DNA from 2 places in the Microbacterium sediminis genome. Region 2 is predicted to be linked to the other one. Evidence: predicted binding sites of a transcription regulator. Region 2 holds the regulator's gene; the other holds the start of a gene.
The links. The regulator HspR, encoded in region 2, represses chaperone genes until heat shock. The targets are predictions, from matches to a motif close to AAGTTGAGTCNNNNNGACTCAACTT.

Region 1: the regulator HspR is predicted to act here: its motif matches at 4,840-4,864, upstream of E3O41_RS04420 (ATP-dependent Clp protease ATP-binding subunit).

Annotation. Positions count from the first base shown of each region.
Region 1 covers NZ_CP038256.1:920,304-927,458, reverse strand. The annotation lists gene E3O41_RS04430 (FAD-binding protein) at 1-971, opposite strand, end outside; gene E3O41_RS04425 (nucleoside hydrolase) at 1,212-2,180, opposite strand; gene E3O41_RS04420 (ATP-dependent Clp protease ATP-binding subunit) at 2,294-4,798, opposite strand; gene E3O41_RS04415 (PadR family transcriptional regulator) at 4,974-5,339, shown strand; gene E3O41_RS04410 (permease prefix domain 1-containing protein) at 5,339-6,697, shown strand; gene E3O41_RS04405 (EI24 domain-containing protein) at 6,718-7,155, shown strand, end outside.
Region 2 covers NZ_CP038256.1:246,892-254,046, reverse strand. The annotation lists gene glgP (alpha-glucan family phosphorylase) at 1-769, shown strand, start outside; gene glgX (glycogen debranching protein GlgX) at 776-2,938, opposite strand; gene E3O41_RS01235 (heat shock protein transcriptional repressor HspR) at 3,012-3,449, opposite strand; gene E3O41_RS01230 (DnaJ C-terminal domain-containing protein) at 3,564-4,544, opposite strand; gene E3O41_RS01225 (nucleotide exchange factor GrpE) at 4,557-5,165, opposite strand; gene dnaK (molecular chaperone DnaK) at 5,165-7,021, opposite strand.

The DNA.
Region 1 (7,155 bases), 670 kb from region 2:
ATGAACCCGGCCGACCCGCCCCGGATCGGCTTCACCGCGGCGCCCCACCACGCGTCGTCCATGAGCTCGAACGCGGCGCCGACCTCGCGCGCCAGCTCGTGCCCTTGCCCGAGCCCGCCGGGGTTGCCCGCCGGGTTGCCCGCGATGCCGTGGTAGCGCAAGCGCCACTCCCTGTGGTGATCGAAGCCGCCCGAGGCGAGCATGACCCCGCGCCGCGCCCGCACGATCACCGTCGCGCCCTCGCGCTCCACCTCCACGCCGACCACCCGGTCGCCCTCGGTGATCAGCCGCCGCGCCGGGCTCGAGAGCCACAGCGGCACCTTCCCCTGCACGAACACCGCGTGGCCGAGCGACGCCGTGAGCGATCCGCCGATCCCCGTCAGCCGCTTGCCCCGCACGAGGCCGCCGAGCACGCGGAAGGCGAACCGCACGCCGCGGAGGAACCCGTCGAACGTCACCCACGAGCGCTGCAGCTGCCACAGGTCGTCGGTGAGCATCGGCAGCGGCATCGACACGCGCTGCGTCCGGGCGAGCTCGCCGAGGCGCTTGGCGTCGAACGGCCGTGACTCGAGCGCCCGACCGATCTTGCCGCCGGGGAGCTCCGGGTAGTAGTCGGGGTAGTCCTTCGAACGCAGGAACCGCACGCCGTACCGCTCGGCCGTGGTGACGTAGTCATCGACGCCGTCCACGAACGCGGCGCGCCGCTCCGGCGATGCCGATCGCTCGCCGTCGCCGACCGTGCGAGCGAGGTACTCCAGCGCCTCCTCGCGCGAGTCACCGACCCCATCCCGCCGCATCAGCGGGTTGTTCGGCAGCCACAGGCCGCCTCCCGACATGCCCGTGCTGCCCGCCCAACGCTCCGTGCTCTCGATGACGAGCACGCTCAGGCCCTCGTCGATCGCTCCCAGCGCGGTCGCGAGCCCGGCGGCCCCCGAGCCGACCACGACGACGTCGAACTCCTGCGATTCCATCGGATCCTCCTCTTCCGGACGACGTTGTCCGGTTGATGCCGATGCTAGGCCCCGCGCGGTGTGCGCGCCAGGGCTCGACGCCGTGTTGCACGGCGCGCTCCGGAGGCGTCATGTCGCCCGCCGTGGCTTCTGACAGTCGAGAGCCGGCGGAGGATTCGCCGCTCGCCAAGCGCCTGCTGATCGGCGCACCCCTCACCAACGAAGAGCTCGAGGGTCAGGCCGCGTGACCCGCGGGTGCCGTCAGCGGGCGACCGCGGGCACCGCGGCGTCGGCGAGCAGCCCGACCATCCGGTCGGTGAAGCCCGGCTCGGTCGCCAGCACCACACGGTGGCGCGCGCCGTCCACCGCGGGCCAGCCCCGGTGCATCGAGCGCAGGTCGGCGCTCGTGCGCCCGCGGTTCGGGCCGTGCGTCGTGTCGATCTCGATCGGCACCACCGGCGCGAGCGACACGGTCGCGAGGCCCGCCGCGATGCCCACGGCGAGCGCATCGTGGTTGCCGGCGCAGCGGCGGCCGGTCTCGCCGCGATAGAAGTCGTAGTAGAAGTCGAGGATGCGCGCGCAGTAGCGCCCGATCTCTCCCCCGGCCGCGAGCGCGCCGAGGTGGTGCTCCTCGAGCATGTCGCGCATCGTCACGTCGAGCCCGACGAACGTGCAGGTCCACGCGGCCTCGACCACGCGCTGGGCGGCCTCGGGATCGTGCCAGATGTTCGCCTCCGCCGCCGCGGTGATGTTGCCGGGCGCGAGGAAGTTGCCGCCCATGATCGTGACCTCGCGGATCCGCTCGGGCAGGGTGGGGTCGGCCTCGAGCGCGGCGGCGAGGTTCGTGAGCGGGCCGACCGCGACGAGGTGCAGCCCGCCGGGGCGCTCGTGGCTCAGGCGCAGGATCAGCTCCACGGCGGTCTCGTCGGCGAGGGCCGGCACGAACGAGGTGTCGGCGTGACCGCCCTGGCCGTCCTCGCCGTGCACCTCGGTCGAGAAGGTGGCGGTGCGTCCGTCCGACGGTCCCTCGGCGCCGCGCGCCACGGGCACATCCGAGCGCCCGGCCATGTCGAGCACGAACGCGGTGTTGCGCGCCGCCGTGTCGACGTCCACGTTGCCCCACGTGGTGGTACACGCGACGAGCTCGATCTCGGGCGAGAGCGCGGCGGTGAGGATGGCGAGGGCGTCGTCCACCCCGGTGTCGACGTCGAGGATGATGCTGGTGGTCACCGGGAGAGTCTAGTTTCCGCGAGACAGCATGTTCGCGCCGAGACGGTGGCGTCCGGCCACCGTCTCGGCGCGATGTTGCTGTCTCGGCGCGGGATTGCCGTCTCGCTGGCCCGTCAGGCCGGGACGAGCGCGTCGGCCGTGACGACGAGCGCGCCGTCCCGCGCGTCGAGCCGCACGCGGCCGCCGTCGGTCAGCTCGCCCGACACGAACAGATCGGCGATGCGGTCGTCGACCTCGCGCTGGATGAGCCGGCGCAGCGGCCGGGCGCCGTACTCGGGCTCGTAGCCGTGCTGGGCCAGCCACTCGATCGCCGCGTCCGATACCTCGAGCGACACCTCGCGCGCGGACAGCCGGTTCCGCGTGGCGCCGAGCAGCAGGTCCACGATGCGGCGCAGCTGCTCGCGGTCGAGCTTGCGGAACAGCACGATCTCGTCGATCCGGTTCAGGAACTCGGGGCGCATCGCCTCACGCAGCCGCCCCATCACGCGGTCGTGCAGGTCCTTCTCGTCGTACTCGGAGCCGCTCGCCGAGAACCCGATCGCACCCCCGCGCGCGGCGAGGAACTCCGAACCGAGGTTCGAGGTCATCACCACCACGGTGTTGCGGAAGTCGACGGTGCGGCCCTGGCCGTCGGTCAGGCGCCCGTCGTCGAGCACCTGCAGCAGCAGGTTGAACACGTCGGGGTGGGCCTTCTCGATCTCGTCGAAGAGCACGATCGAGTACGGGTTGCGGCGCACGCGCTCGGTGAGCTGTCCGGCCTCGTCGTAGCCGACGTATCCCGGAGGGGCGCCGACCAGCCGCGCGACCGTGTGACGCTCGCCGAACTCGCTCATGTCGAAGCGCACGATCGCGCCCTCGTCGTCGAACAGGCTCTGGGCGAGCGCCTTGGCGAGCTCGGTCTTGCCCACGCCGGTGGGGCCGAGGAAGAGGAACGAGCCGACCGGGCGGCGCGCATCGCCCATCCCGGTGCGGCTGCGGCGCACGGCCCGGGCGACCGCCCGCACGGCGTCGTCCTGCCCGATGACGCGCGCGTGCAGCTCGTCCTCGAGGGTCGCCAGGCGCTCGCGCTCGCTCTCGGTCAGGCGGTTCACCGGGATGCCGGTGGCGCGGCTGACGACCGCCGCGATCTCCGGCTCGTCGACCACGGCCTCGGCGGGCGTGCCCGAGGCGGTGGCCTCGTCGATCCGCCGCTGCGTCTCGACGATCTCGTCGCGCAGGCGCGAGGCCTCCTCGTAGCGCTCCGCCGCCACCGCGGCGTTCTTCTCCGACTCCAGGGCGGCCAGCCGCTCCATCAGGGCCGTCGTGTCCACCGGCGCCCCCAGCCGGAGCCGCAGCCGGGCGCCGGCCTGGTCGATGAGGTCGATGGCCTTGTCGGGCAGCACGCGCTCGGTCAGGTAGCGGTCGCCGAGCTCGACCGCGGCGCGCAGGGCGTCGTCGGTGAATCGCACGCCGTGGTGCTCCTCGTACGCCGGCCGCAGGCCGCGCAGGATCTCCACGGCGTCGGCGATCGAGGGCTCCCCCACCCGCACGGGCTGGAAGCGGCGCTCGAGCGCGGCGTCCTTCTCGATCGTGCGGTACTCCTTGAGGGTCGTGGCGCCCACGAGGTGCAGCTCGCCGCGAGCCAGCCGGGGCTTGAGGATGTTGCCCGCGTCCATCGATCCGTCGCCGCCGCCACCGGCGCCGACCACGGTGTGGATCTCGTCGAGGAAGAGGATCAGCTCGCCCCGCTGCTCGACGACCTCGTCGATCGTCTTCGTCAGGCGCTCCTCGAAGTCGCCGCGGTAGCGGGTCCCCGCGAGCATGGCGGGCAGGTCGAGGGCGACGACGCGCTTGTCCTTGAGCTGGTCGGGCACCTCGCCGGCCACGATCGCGCGCGCCAGTCCCTCGACGATCGCCGTCTTGCCGACGCCCGCCTCACCCACGAGGACGGGGTTGTTCTTGGTGCGACGCGAGAGGATCTCGATGGTCTGCTCGATCTCGTCGGCGCGGCCGATCACGGGGTCCAGCAGCCCGTCGCGCGCGCGGGCCGTGAGGTCGGTGCCGTACCTCTCGAGCATCGACCCGCCCTGCGGCTCCGGTTCGCCGGCGCCCTCCGCCGCCACCGTCTCGCGCGCGCCCTGCGTGAGGGCCTCGGGCGTCACGCCCGACTGGGCGAGGACGTGTCCGGCGGGCGAGTCCTGCGCCAGCACGAGCGCGAAGAACACGTGCTCGGGGTCGATGTAGGTGGCCCCCGCGGAGCGGGCGACCTGGTAGGCGTGGAACATCGCGCGCTGCACCGCGGCGGTGATCACCGTCTCGGCCGTCTGCACAGGGGCGCCCGCCTGCGGCAGGCGCTGCTCCGTCTCGTCGCGCAGGGCGGCGGGGTCGGCGCCCACGCGGCGCACGGCCTGCATCACCGTGTCGTCGTCGAGCAGGACGCGCAGCACGTGCAGCACGTCCATCTCGACCTGGCCGCGCCCGTGCGCGAAGGCGCCGGCGCGCTGCAGCAGCTCCTGGGTGCGGGCGCTGAGGAAGCGGCTGAGGTCGATGGAACGCGCGGAGCGGGCACGCTCGCCCTGCAGATAGCGGGCGAGAAACTCGTCGAACGCTCCGAGACCGTCCTGAGGGAAGTCGGGCATTCTTCGTCCTCCAAACTTGAGCGGTGCATCATCAACTTTAGAAGTTGAGTGCAGGTGTATCAAGTTGAACGGCCACACGTCACGGCCTATTCCCAGCGCCGCGAGGCTCGCGTTGATACCTAGAGGCGCTAGGTTTCTTTTACCTAGAACCACAAGGGATGATCGGAGGCGCGCGATGCGCATCGACAAGGACCTGGTGGCGGCCTCCGCCACCCCACTCGTGCTCGCGATCCTCGCGGACGGCGAGCTCTACGGCTACGCGATCCTCAAGCGCGTCAGCGAGCTGTCGGGCGGGCGCATGGAGTGGACCGACGGCATGCTTTACCCCCTGCTGCACCGGCTGGAGCGCGGCGGTCTGCTGCGCGCCACGTGGGGCACCTCGGATTCCGGCCGGCGCCGCAAGCACTATGCCATCACCGACGCGGGGCGGGCGCAGCTGGCCGAGCGACGCGCGCAGTGGGAGGTCGTCGCCGACGTCATGACGCAGGTCTGGCACTCGCGCCCCGCGCTGCCGGGCGGCGCGACGGAGGCGTGGGCGTGATGCGCGCCGAGGTGGAGGCGCAGGTCGCCCAGTGGCGCGGCTATCTGCAGCGTCATCAGGCGATCGCCGCGGCCGATCTCGACGAGCTCGAGGATCACCTGCGCGCGCAGATCGACGACCTCGCGGCGGCGGGACTGGCCGACGACGAGGCCTTCCTCGTCGCGATCAAGCGCATGGGCGGCAGCGACGCGATCTCGCGCGAGTTCGCCCGCGAGCACACCGAGCGCATGTGGAAGCAGCTCACCGTCACCGAGGACGAGCCCGCGGCGCGCCGCTGGGAGCCGGCCGTCGCGATCGGGCTGGGCGCGGGAGCCGGGATCTCGGTGGTCGTGCTCATCCTGCTGTTCTCGTGGGGCGGCCCCTTCGGCAGCATCGCCGCGAACAACGCCCTCTTCCGCACCCTGCCGACTGTGGTGTTCGCCTTCCTCGCGGCGTACTTCGCGTGGAAGCGCCACGCCGCCGCGCGCACCGTCCTGGCCCTCGGTGCGGTGTTCGCCCTGCTCCTGGCCGCCCAGGTCCTCATGCCGTTCCCCGAGTCCCTCGGCACGACCGAGGTGCTCACGGTCATCCACCTCCCGGTCGCGGCCTGGGGCCTGGTCGGGCTCGCGTACGCGGGCGGCCGCTGGCGCGATCACGCGGCGCGCATGGATCTGGTGCGCTTCACCGGCGAGTTCGCCGTGTACTACGTGCTCCTCGCCCTGGGCGGCGGGGTGCTGATCGGGCTCACCGGGGCCGTGCTCTCGCTGGCCGGCACGGATCCGAGCGTCGCCGTCGGCTGGATCCTGCGGATCTGCATCCCCGGCGCCGTGCTCGTGGCCGCATGGCTCGTCGAGGCCAAGCAGAACGTGATCGAGAACATCGTGCCGGTGCTCACCCGGGTCTTCACGCCGCTGTCGACGCTCGCGCTGCTGTGGATGCTCGTCGTCCTCGCCACCGCCGGATCGCTGGCGCTCGTCGATCGCGACCTGCTCATCCTCATGGACGGCGTGCTCATCCTCGTCCTGGCCCTGACGCTGTACACGATCTCGGCGCGCGACGCCCTCGCCCCGCCGGCATCGTTCGACGCCCTGCAGCTCGGCATGCTCGCGGTGGCGATCGCGGTCGACCTGCTGGCCCTCGCCGCCATGGTCACCCGGATCGCCGAGTGGGGACTCAGTGCGAACAAGACCGCCGCCGTGGGGTTGAACGTGCTGCTGCTCGTCCACCTCGCGTGGCAGGCCTGGCTGACGCTGCGGTTCCTGCGCCGCCGCGGCGGTTTCGCCGCGCTCGAGCGCTGGCAGACGTCGTTCCTGCCGGTGTACGCGATCTGGGCGGCGGTCGTCGCGCTGGCCTTCCCGTTCCTCTTCGGGTTCGCGTGAGCGGTTCCTAGACTGACCGCATGCGGGAGTTCTGGCGCGGCGTCACCACCCTCGGCCGCGGGTTCGGGTGGTGGCGTCGCGCGCCCCGGTTGATGGCGGCGGGACTCATCCCGGCCGCCGTGGTGGCCGTGCTCTTCAGCGCCGCGCTCATCACGCTGGGCTTCGCGCTGCCGGGCATCGCGCAGTGGGCCACGCCGTTCGCCGACGCCTGGGACCCCTTCTGGGCGACGGCGCTGCGCGTGGTGGTGGCGCTGGCGGTGATCGTCGGTGCGGGCGCACTGGCCGTCCTCGCCTTCACGGCCGTGACGCTCCTCGTGGGCGAGCCGGTGTACCACCGCGTCTGGCGATCGGTGGAGCAGGCCACCGGCGGCGCGGTGCCCGATGCGCGCTACTCGCTCGCCAGCGCGGCGGGCGACGGCGTCTCGCTCGTGGTCCGCGGCATCGGGATCGGCGTGCTG
Region 2 (7,155 bases):
CCCCTACGAGGCGTGCGGCACGAGCGGCATGAAGGCGGCGCTCAACGGCGGGCTGAACCTGTCGATCCTCGACGGCTGGTGGGACGAGTGGTTCGACGGCGAGAACGGGTGGGCGATCCCGTCGGCCGACGGCGTGGACGACCCGAACCACCGCGACGATCTCGAGGCGGCCGCGCTGTACGAGCTGCTGGAGCGCGAGATCGCGCCCCGGTTCTACGACCGCGACGCGGCCGGGATCCCGGTGCGATGGATGGAGATGATGCGCCACACCCTCGAGTCGCTGGGCCCGAAGGTGCTGGCGTCGCGGATGGTGCGCGACTACGTGAACGCCCTGTACACGCCCGCCGCGCGCAACGCGCGGGCGCTCGGCGCCGACTACGCCGGGGCCGTCGAGCTGGCAGCGTGGAAGGGCCGCGTGCGCACGGCGTGGCCGGGCGTGCGGGTGGAGCACGTGGAATCCAGCGGCGTGGACGAGGTCGCCGAGGTCGGGGCCTCGCTGCGGGTCCGCGCCGACGTGGCCCTGGGCGACCTCTCGCCCGACGACGTCCAGGTGCAGCTCGTGCACGGCCGCGCCGAGGGCGACGATCGTCTCACCTCGCTGCGGGTGGCCCCGCTCTCGCTGAGCGAGCGGTTCGAGGAATCGCGCGCGGCCTTCACGGGCGAGGTGCTGCTGGATCGGGCGGGCCCGTTCGGCTACACCGTGCGCGTGGTGCCGGTCCATCCGCTCCTCGCCACCACCACCGAGCTCGGCCTGGCCGCGCTGGCGTAGGCGGGGTCAGTCGGCCCCGTCGTCGAGCGACTGCATCACGACGACGGAGCGGCCGCCCACGGTGATCCCCTCGCCCGCGCGGCAGACGGTGCCCTCGGTCACCCCGGGGTCGGTCGAGAGCACCACGCGGAACGCGGGCTCCCACTGCTGCGGCATGATGCGGGCTTCGATCGGGTCGGCGCCCGAGGTGAACCAGATCAGGAACGACGCGTCGGTGAGCTGCTCGCCGCGCGGGCCGGGCTCGCGCAGCGGGCGCCCCGACACGTACATGCCGATCGCCCGCTGCCCGGCGTCGCCCCAGTCGGCGTCGGTCATGACGCGGCCGTCCGGGTGCAGCCAGGCCAGATCGAACGGTCCGCCCTCGATCGTCGGACGCCCCTCGAACCAGTGCCGCTGCCGCAGCGCGGGGTGCTCGCGCCGCAGCCGCAGCGCGGCCTTCGTGAGCTCGTACACGTCGAGCCAGGCGTTGTCGGCGCTCCAGTCGACCCACGAGATCTCGTTGTCCTGGCAGTAGGCGTTGTTGTTGCCGCCCTGGGTGCGGCCCCGCTCGTCGCCGGCCGTGATCATGGGCACGCCGTTCGACAGGCACAGCGTGAGCATGAGGTTGGCGGCCTGGCGCCGCCGCTCGGCCACGATCGCCGCGTCGTCGGTCTCGCCCTCGGCGCCGTGGTTCCAGGAGCGGTTGTTGTCGGTGCCGTCGCGGTTGTCCTCGCCGTTGGCCTCGTTGTGCTTGTGGTCGTAGCTGACCAGGTCGCGCACGGTGAAGCCGTCGTGCGCGGTGATGAAGTTGACCGAGTTCGAGGCGGAGCGGCCGTCGTCGGCGTACAGGTCGCTCGAGCCGGCCAGCCGCGTGGCGACGTTGCGGATCGTCCCCTGACCGCGCCAGAAGTCGCGGATGGTGTCGCGGTACTGATCGTTCCACTCCGCCCAGGGCGGGGGCATGCGCCCGACGAGATACCCGTCCATCGAGACGTCCCACGGCTCGGCGATGAGCTTGACGTGGCGCAGGATCGGGTCCTGATCGATCGCGATGAGCAGGGCGCACGCGAAGTCGACCTCGTAGCCGGTGCGGGTGAGGGCCGACATGAGGTCGAACCGGAAGCCGTCGACGTGCATCTCGGTGACCCAGTAGCGCAGCGAATCGAGGATGAGCCGCAGCGCGAGCGGGTTCCAGGCGTCGACCGTGTTGCCGCAGCCGGTGACGTCCCAGTACGTGTCGTCGAAGCCGGCACCCTCGGCCGGGATGACGCGCTTGTAGAACCCGCGATCGTCCAGCCCGCGGAACGACAGCGTGGGGCCGTCGGGACCGGCCTCGGCGGTGTGGTTGTAGACGACGTCGAGGATCACCTCGATCCCCGCCCGGTGCAGCTCCTTGACCATGCTCTTGAACTCCGCGACCTGGCCGCCGCGGTCGCCCGACGAGCTGTACGAGGCGTCGGGCGCGAAGTACGAGATGGTGTTGTAGCCCCAGTAGTTGCTCAGGCCCCGCTCGAGCAGCGCCGGCTCCGAGAAGAACTGCTGCACGGGCAGCAGCTCCACGGCGGTGACGCCGAGGTCGCGGAGGTACTCGATCACGGCGGGCTGGGCCAGGCCGGCGTACGTGCCCCGCAGCGGCTCGGGCACCCGATCGTGCAGCTTCGTGAAGCCCTTCACGTGCAGCTCGTAGATGACCGTGTCGCGCCAGCGGGTGCCGAGGGGTCGATCGCCCTCCCAGTCGAACGACGGGTCGACCACGACGCTGCGCCCGGTGTAGGCGGACGAGTCGGTGTCGTCGCGCACCGCCGGGTCGTCCTCGCGGGCGCCGAAGATCGGCTGCTCGGCGATGACCGTGCCGCTCGTGGCGAGGCCGTACGGATCCAGCAGCAGCTTGTGCGGATTGAAGCGGTACCCGTTCGCCGGATCCCACGGACCGTCCACGCGGTAGCCGTAGCGCTGCCCCGGCCGGATGTCGGGCAGGGCGCCGTGCCAGATGCCGAGGGTCTGCTCGGTGAGCTCGTACGAGGTCTCGCGGTCGTCGTCGCCGAACAGGCACAGGTGCACCCGCGTGGCGTTGGGGGCGTACACGGCGAAGTTCGTGCTCTCGGGGGTCCACGTCGCGCCGAGCGGCCACTCCCGGCCCGGCCAGATGCCGACGGTCTCTCCGAGGCGGGTCCACAGCTGCGGGCTCATACCCCCATGATGCCGTGGCCCCGCCGATTGCCCGGCAGGTGCGCCGGGTGCGTCTTGCGACCCAGCGGGACCGTCAGCGCGGCGACGAGGGCGGCGTCCAGAGCATCAGCTCGGCGCTGCGGCGCACGCGCGTGCCCGCCCGCAGCGTGACGACCGATCCCGTCGCCCCCGCCGCGAACACCCGGGCGCCGGGGCGCGAGGCGATCTCGGCCTCCAGCCGCTCCTCCAGGGCGCGCACCCGCCGGCGCAGGTCGCGCACCTCGTCCTCCAGGTCGAGCACGCGCGCGATCGCGGCGAGGCTCATCCCCTCGCCCGAGAGCCGGGCCACCTCGCGCAGCTGGGCGATGTCGCGCGCCGAGTAGCGGCGCGACCCGCCGCGCGTGCGCCCCGGCACCACCAGCCCGATCCGGTCGTACTGGCGCAGCGTCTGCGGGTGCATGCCCGCCAGCTCCGCGGCGACGGCGATGGCGAAGACGGGCGCGTCCTCATCGATCTCGTACTCGTCGCTCATCCGTCCACCTCCTCGCTCGTCCTGCCATCATCACCGAGACTGCACGCCCGCGCCGAGACAGCATCCCGTGTCTGCTGTCTCGGCGCGGCGCTGCAGTCTCGCGGGTCATCGCGATCAGCCCTTTGCGCGCGCAATCAGGTCGGCGCGCGGGTTCTCGGGCGGCTCCACCTCGTGGAAGCGCTCGAGGGCCTCGCGCTGCGCGTCGGTGAGGTGGCCCGGCACCACCACCTGCACCTCGGCGAGCAGATCGCCCGTGCCGTTCTTCGACGTGATGCCGCGGCCCTTGACGCGCAGCACCCGCCCCGAGGGCGTGCCCGGCGTGACGCGCAGCTTCACCACGTCGCCGTCCAGCGTCGGCACCTCGATCGTCGCGCCCAGGGCCGCCTCGGTGAAGGTCACCGGCACGGCGACACGCAGGTTCAGCCCGTCGCGGGTGAAGACCGGGTGCGGGCGCACCTTGACCTCCACGACGATGTCGCCGTTGTCGCCGCCGTCGGGCGACGGGCGCCCGCGACCGCGCAGCCGGATCTTCTGGCCGTCGGCCACGCCCGCCGGGATCTTGATCTTGAAGGGCTTGCCGTCGCCGCTCTGCAGCGTCACGGTCTCGCCCTTCGCGGCGGTGACGAAGTCGATCGTCGTGTTCGCCCGCAGGTCCTGCCCCTTCGTGGGGCCGCCGAAGCCCTGGAACCCGCCGCTGGGTTGACCGAACCGTCCCGTCCCGAACCCGCCGCCGCGGGTCTGGTTGAAAATCGAGAAGATGTCGTCGAAGTCGGCCGACGATCCGCGGCTGGTCGTGAAGCGGCTGAAGACGTCCTCGAACCCGCCGCCGCTCGATCCGCTCGCCGTGAAGCGGGCGCCCGAGCCCATGGCGCGCAGCTCGTCGTACTCGCGGCGCTGCTCCGGGTCGGAGAGCACCGAGTAGGCCTCGCTGATCTCCTTGAACTTCGCCTCGGCGGCGGTGTCCCCCGGGTTGGAGTCCGGGTGATACTTCCGCGCGAGCTTGCGATACGTCTTCTTCAGATCGCTCTCGGAGACGTCCTTCGAGACCCCCAGGACCTTGTAGAAGTCCTTGTCGAACCAGTCCTGACTGGCCATCCGTCTCCTGCCTTACTCCGCCGGCACGGCGACCACGACCTTCGCCGGCCGCAGCTCGACGTCGCCCAGCCGGTACCCGACCTCGACCACCTCGAGCACGGTCGACTCGGTCGTGCCGGGCACGGGCTGCTGGAACACGGCCTCGTGCTGCTGCGGGTCGAAGGCATCGCCCGCGGCCCCGTACGTCGTCAGGCCCATGCGCTCGGCCACGCCGCGCAGCTTCTCGGCCACGAGCGCGAACGCGGTTCCCTCTTGCAGGTCGCCGTGCTTGGCAGCGCGATCGAGGTCGTCGAGCACGGGCAGCAGGCCCTTGGCGACCGATCCCTTGGCGCGATCGATCTCGAGCTGGCGCTGCTCCTCGGTGCGGCGGCGGTAGTTCGCGTACTCCGCCTGCAGCCGCTTGAGGTCGTGCAGCAGCTGCGTCTCGTAGTCGCTGTGCTCGGCCTCGGCGGCCTCGTCGGTCTGCTCGGCGCCGAGGATGTCGTCCACCGTCAGCGCCTCGGCCTCCGCCTCGGGCGCGGGCTGCTCGTCCGCCTGCGCGTCGGGGCCGGAAGCGTTCGCCTCCGGCCCCTCGGCGCCAGGCTGGACCTCGTCGTTCTCGTCGAAGTCCTTGCCGGCCATTACTTCTTCTCGTCCTCGTCGTCCACGACCTCGGCGTCGATGACGTCCTCATCCGAGGACGTCTCCTCCGTCGGGGTGCTCTCGGATGCGGCCGCGGCGTCCGCCTGCGACTGCGCGTAGATCGCCTCGCCGAGCTTCGTCTGGCTCTCGTTGAGCTTGTCGAACGCGGTCTTCACGGCGTCGTCGTCCTCGCCGGCCAGCGCCGTCTTGAGGGCGTCGACGTCGGCCTGCACCGAGTCCTTGACGTCGGCGGGCAGCTTGTCGGCGTTCTCCTGGATCAGCTTCTCGATCGAGTACGAGAGCGTCTCGGCCTGGTTGCGGACCTCGGCGGCCTCGCGGCGCTTCTTGTCCTCGGCCGCGTGCTCCTCGGCCTCGCGGACCATGCGCTCGATGTCCTCCTTGGGCAGCGACGAGCCGCCCGTGATGGTCATCGACTGCTCCTTGCCGGTGCCCTTGTCCTTCGCCGAGACGTGCACGATGCCGTTCGCGTCGATGTCGAAGGTGACCTCGATCTGCGGGATGCCGCGCGGGGCCGGGGCGATGCCGGTCAGCTCGAACGTGCCGAGCGGCTTGTTGTCGCGGGTGAACTCGCGCTCGCCCTGGAACACCTGGATCGCCACCGACGGCTGGTTGTCGTCGGCGGTGGTGAAGGTCTCGCTGCGCTTGGTCGGGATGGCCGTGTTGCGCTCGATGAGCTTGGTCATGATGCCGCCCTTGGTCTCGATGCCGAGGCTCAGGGGGGTCACATCGATGAGCAGGACGTCCTTGCGCTCGCCCTTGAGGACACCGGCCTGCAGGGCGGCGCCGACGGCGACGACCTCGTCCGGGTTCACGCCCTTGTTGGGCTCCTTGCCGGCCTCGCGCTTGACGAGGTCGCTCACGGCGGGCATGCGGGTCGAGCCGCCGACGAGCACGACGTGCGCGATGTCCGACACCTTGATGCCGGCCTCGCGGATGACGTCGTCGAACGGCTTCTTGGTGCGCTCGAGGAGGTCCTTGGTGAGGTCCTCGAACTTGGCGCGGGTGATCGTCTCGCTCAGCGACACGGGGCCGTTCTCGGTGAGCGACAGGTACGGCAGGTTGACGCTCGTCGACGTCGAGCTCGACAGCTCCTTCTTGGCCTGCTCCGCGGCCTCCTTGAGGCGCTGCAGCGCGATCTTGTCGCTCGAGACGTCGACGCCCGTCGAGTCCTTGAACTGCTTGATCAGGTAGTCGACGATGCGCTGGTCCCAGTCGTCGCCGCCGAGGCGGTTGTCACCGGCGGTGGCGCGCACCTGGATGGTCGAGAAGTCGTCGTCCTTGCCCACCTCGAGCAGCGAGACGTCGAAGGTACCGCCACCGAGGTCGAAGACGAGGATGAGCTCGTCCTCCTTGCCCTTGTCGAGGCCGTAGGCCAGGGCGGCCGCGGTGGGCTCGTTGATGATGCGGAGCACGTTGAGGCCCGCGATCTCGCCAGCCTCCTTGGTGGCCTGGCGCTCGGCGTCGTTGAAGTACGCGGGCACGGTGATGACGGCGTCGGTGACCGTGTCGCCCAGGTACTGCTCGGCGTCGCGCTTGAGCTTCATGAGGATGCGCGCGCTGATCTCCTGCGGCGTGTACGCCTTGCCGTCGATCGCCTGGGTCTTCCAGTCGGTGCCCATGTGGCGCTTGACCGACGCGATGGTGCGGTCGACGTTGGTGACGGCCTGGCGCTTGGCGGTCTCGCCGACCAGCACCTCGCCGTCCTTCGTGAACGCGACCACCGACGGGGTGGTCCGGAAGCCCTCGGCGTTGGCGATGACCTTGGGCTCGCCGCCCTCGAGGACCGCGACGACCGAGTTGGTCGTTCCGAGGTCGATACCCACAGCGCGTGCCATGTTGTCTCCTTTGTGTTGCCGGCCTGGAAAGTCGTCGCACGGAATCTGAGTCGTGCTGACTCAAGGGTAGATCTCGACCCCCGACCGCGTCAAACGAACTTGATATGAATACGCTCAACTTTTGCGCGGGGCAG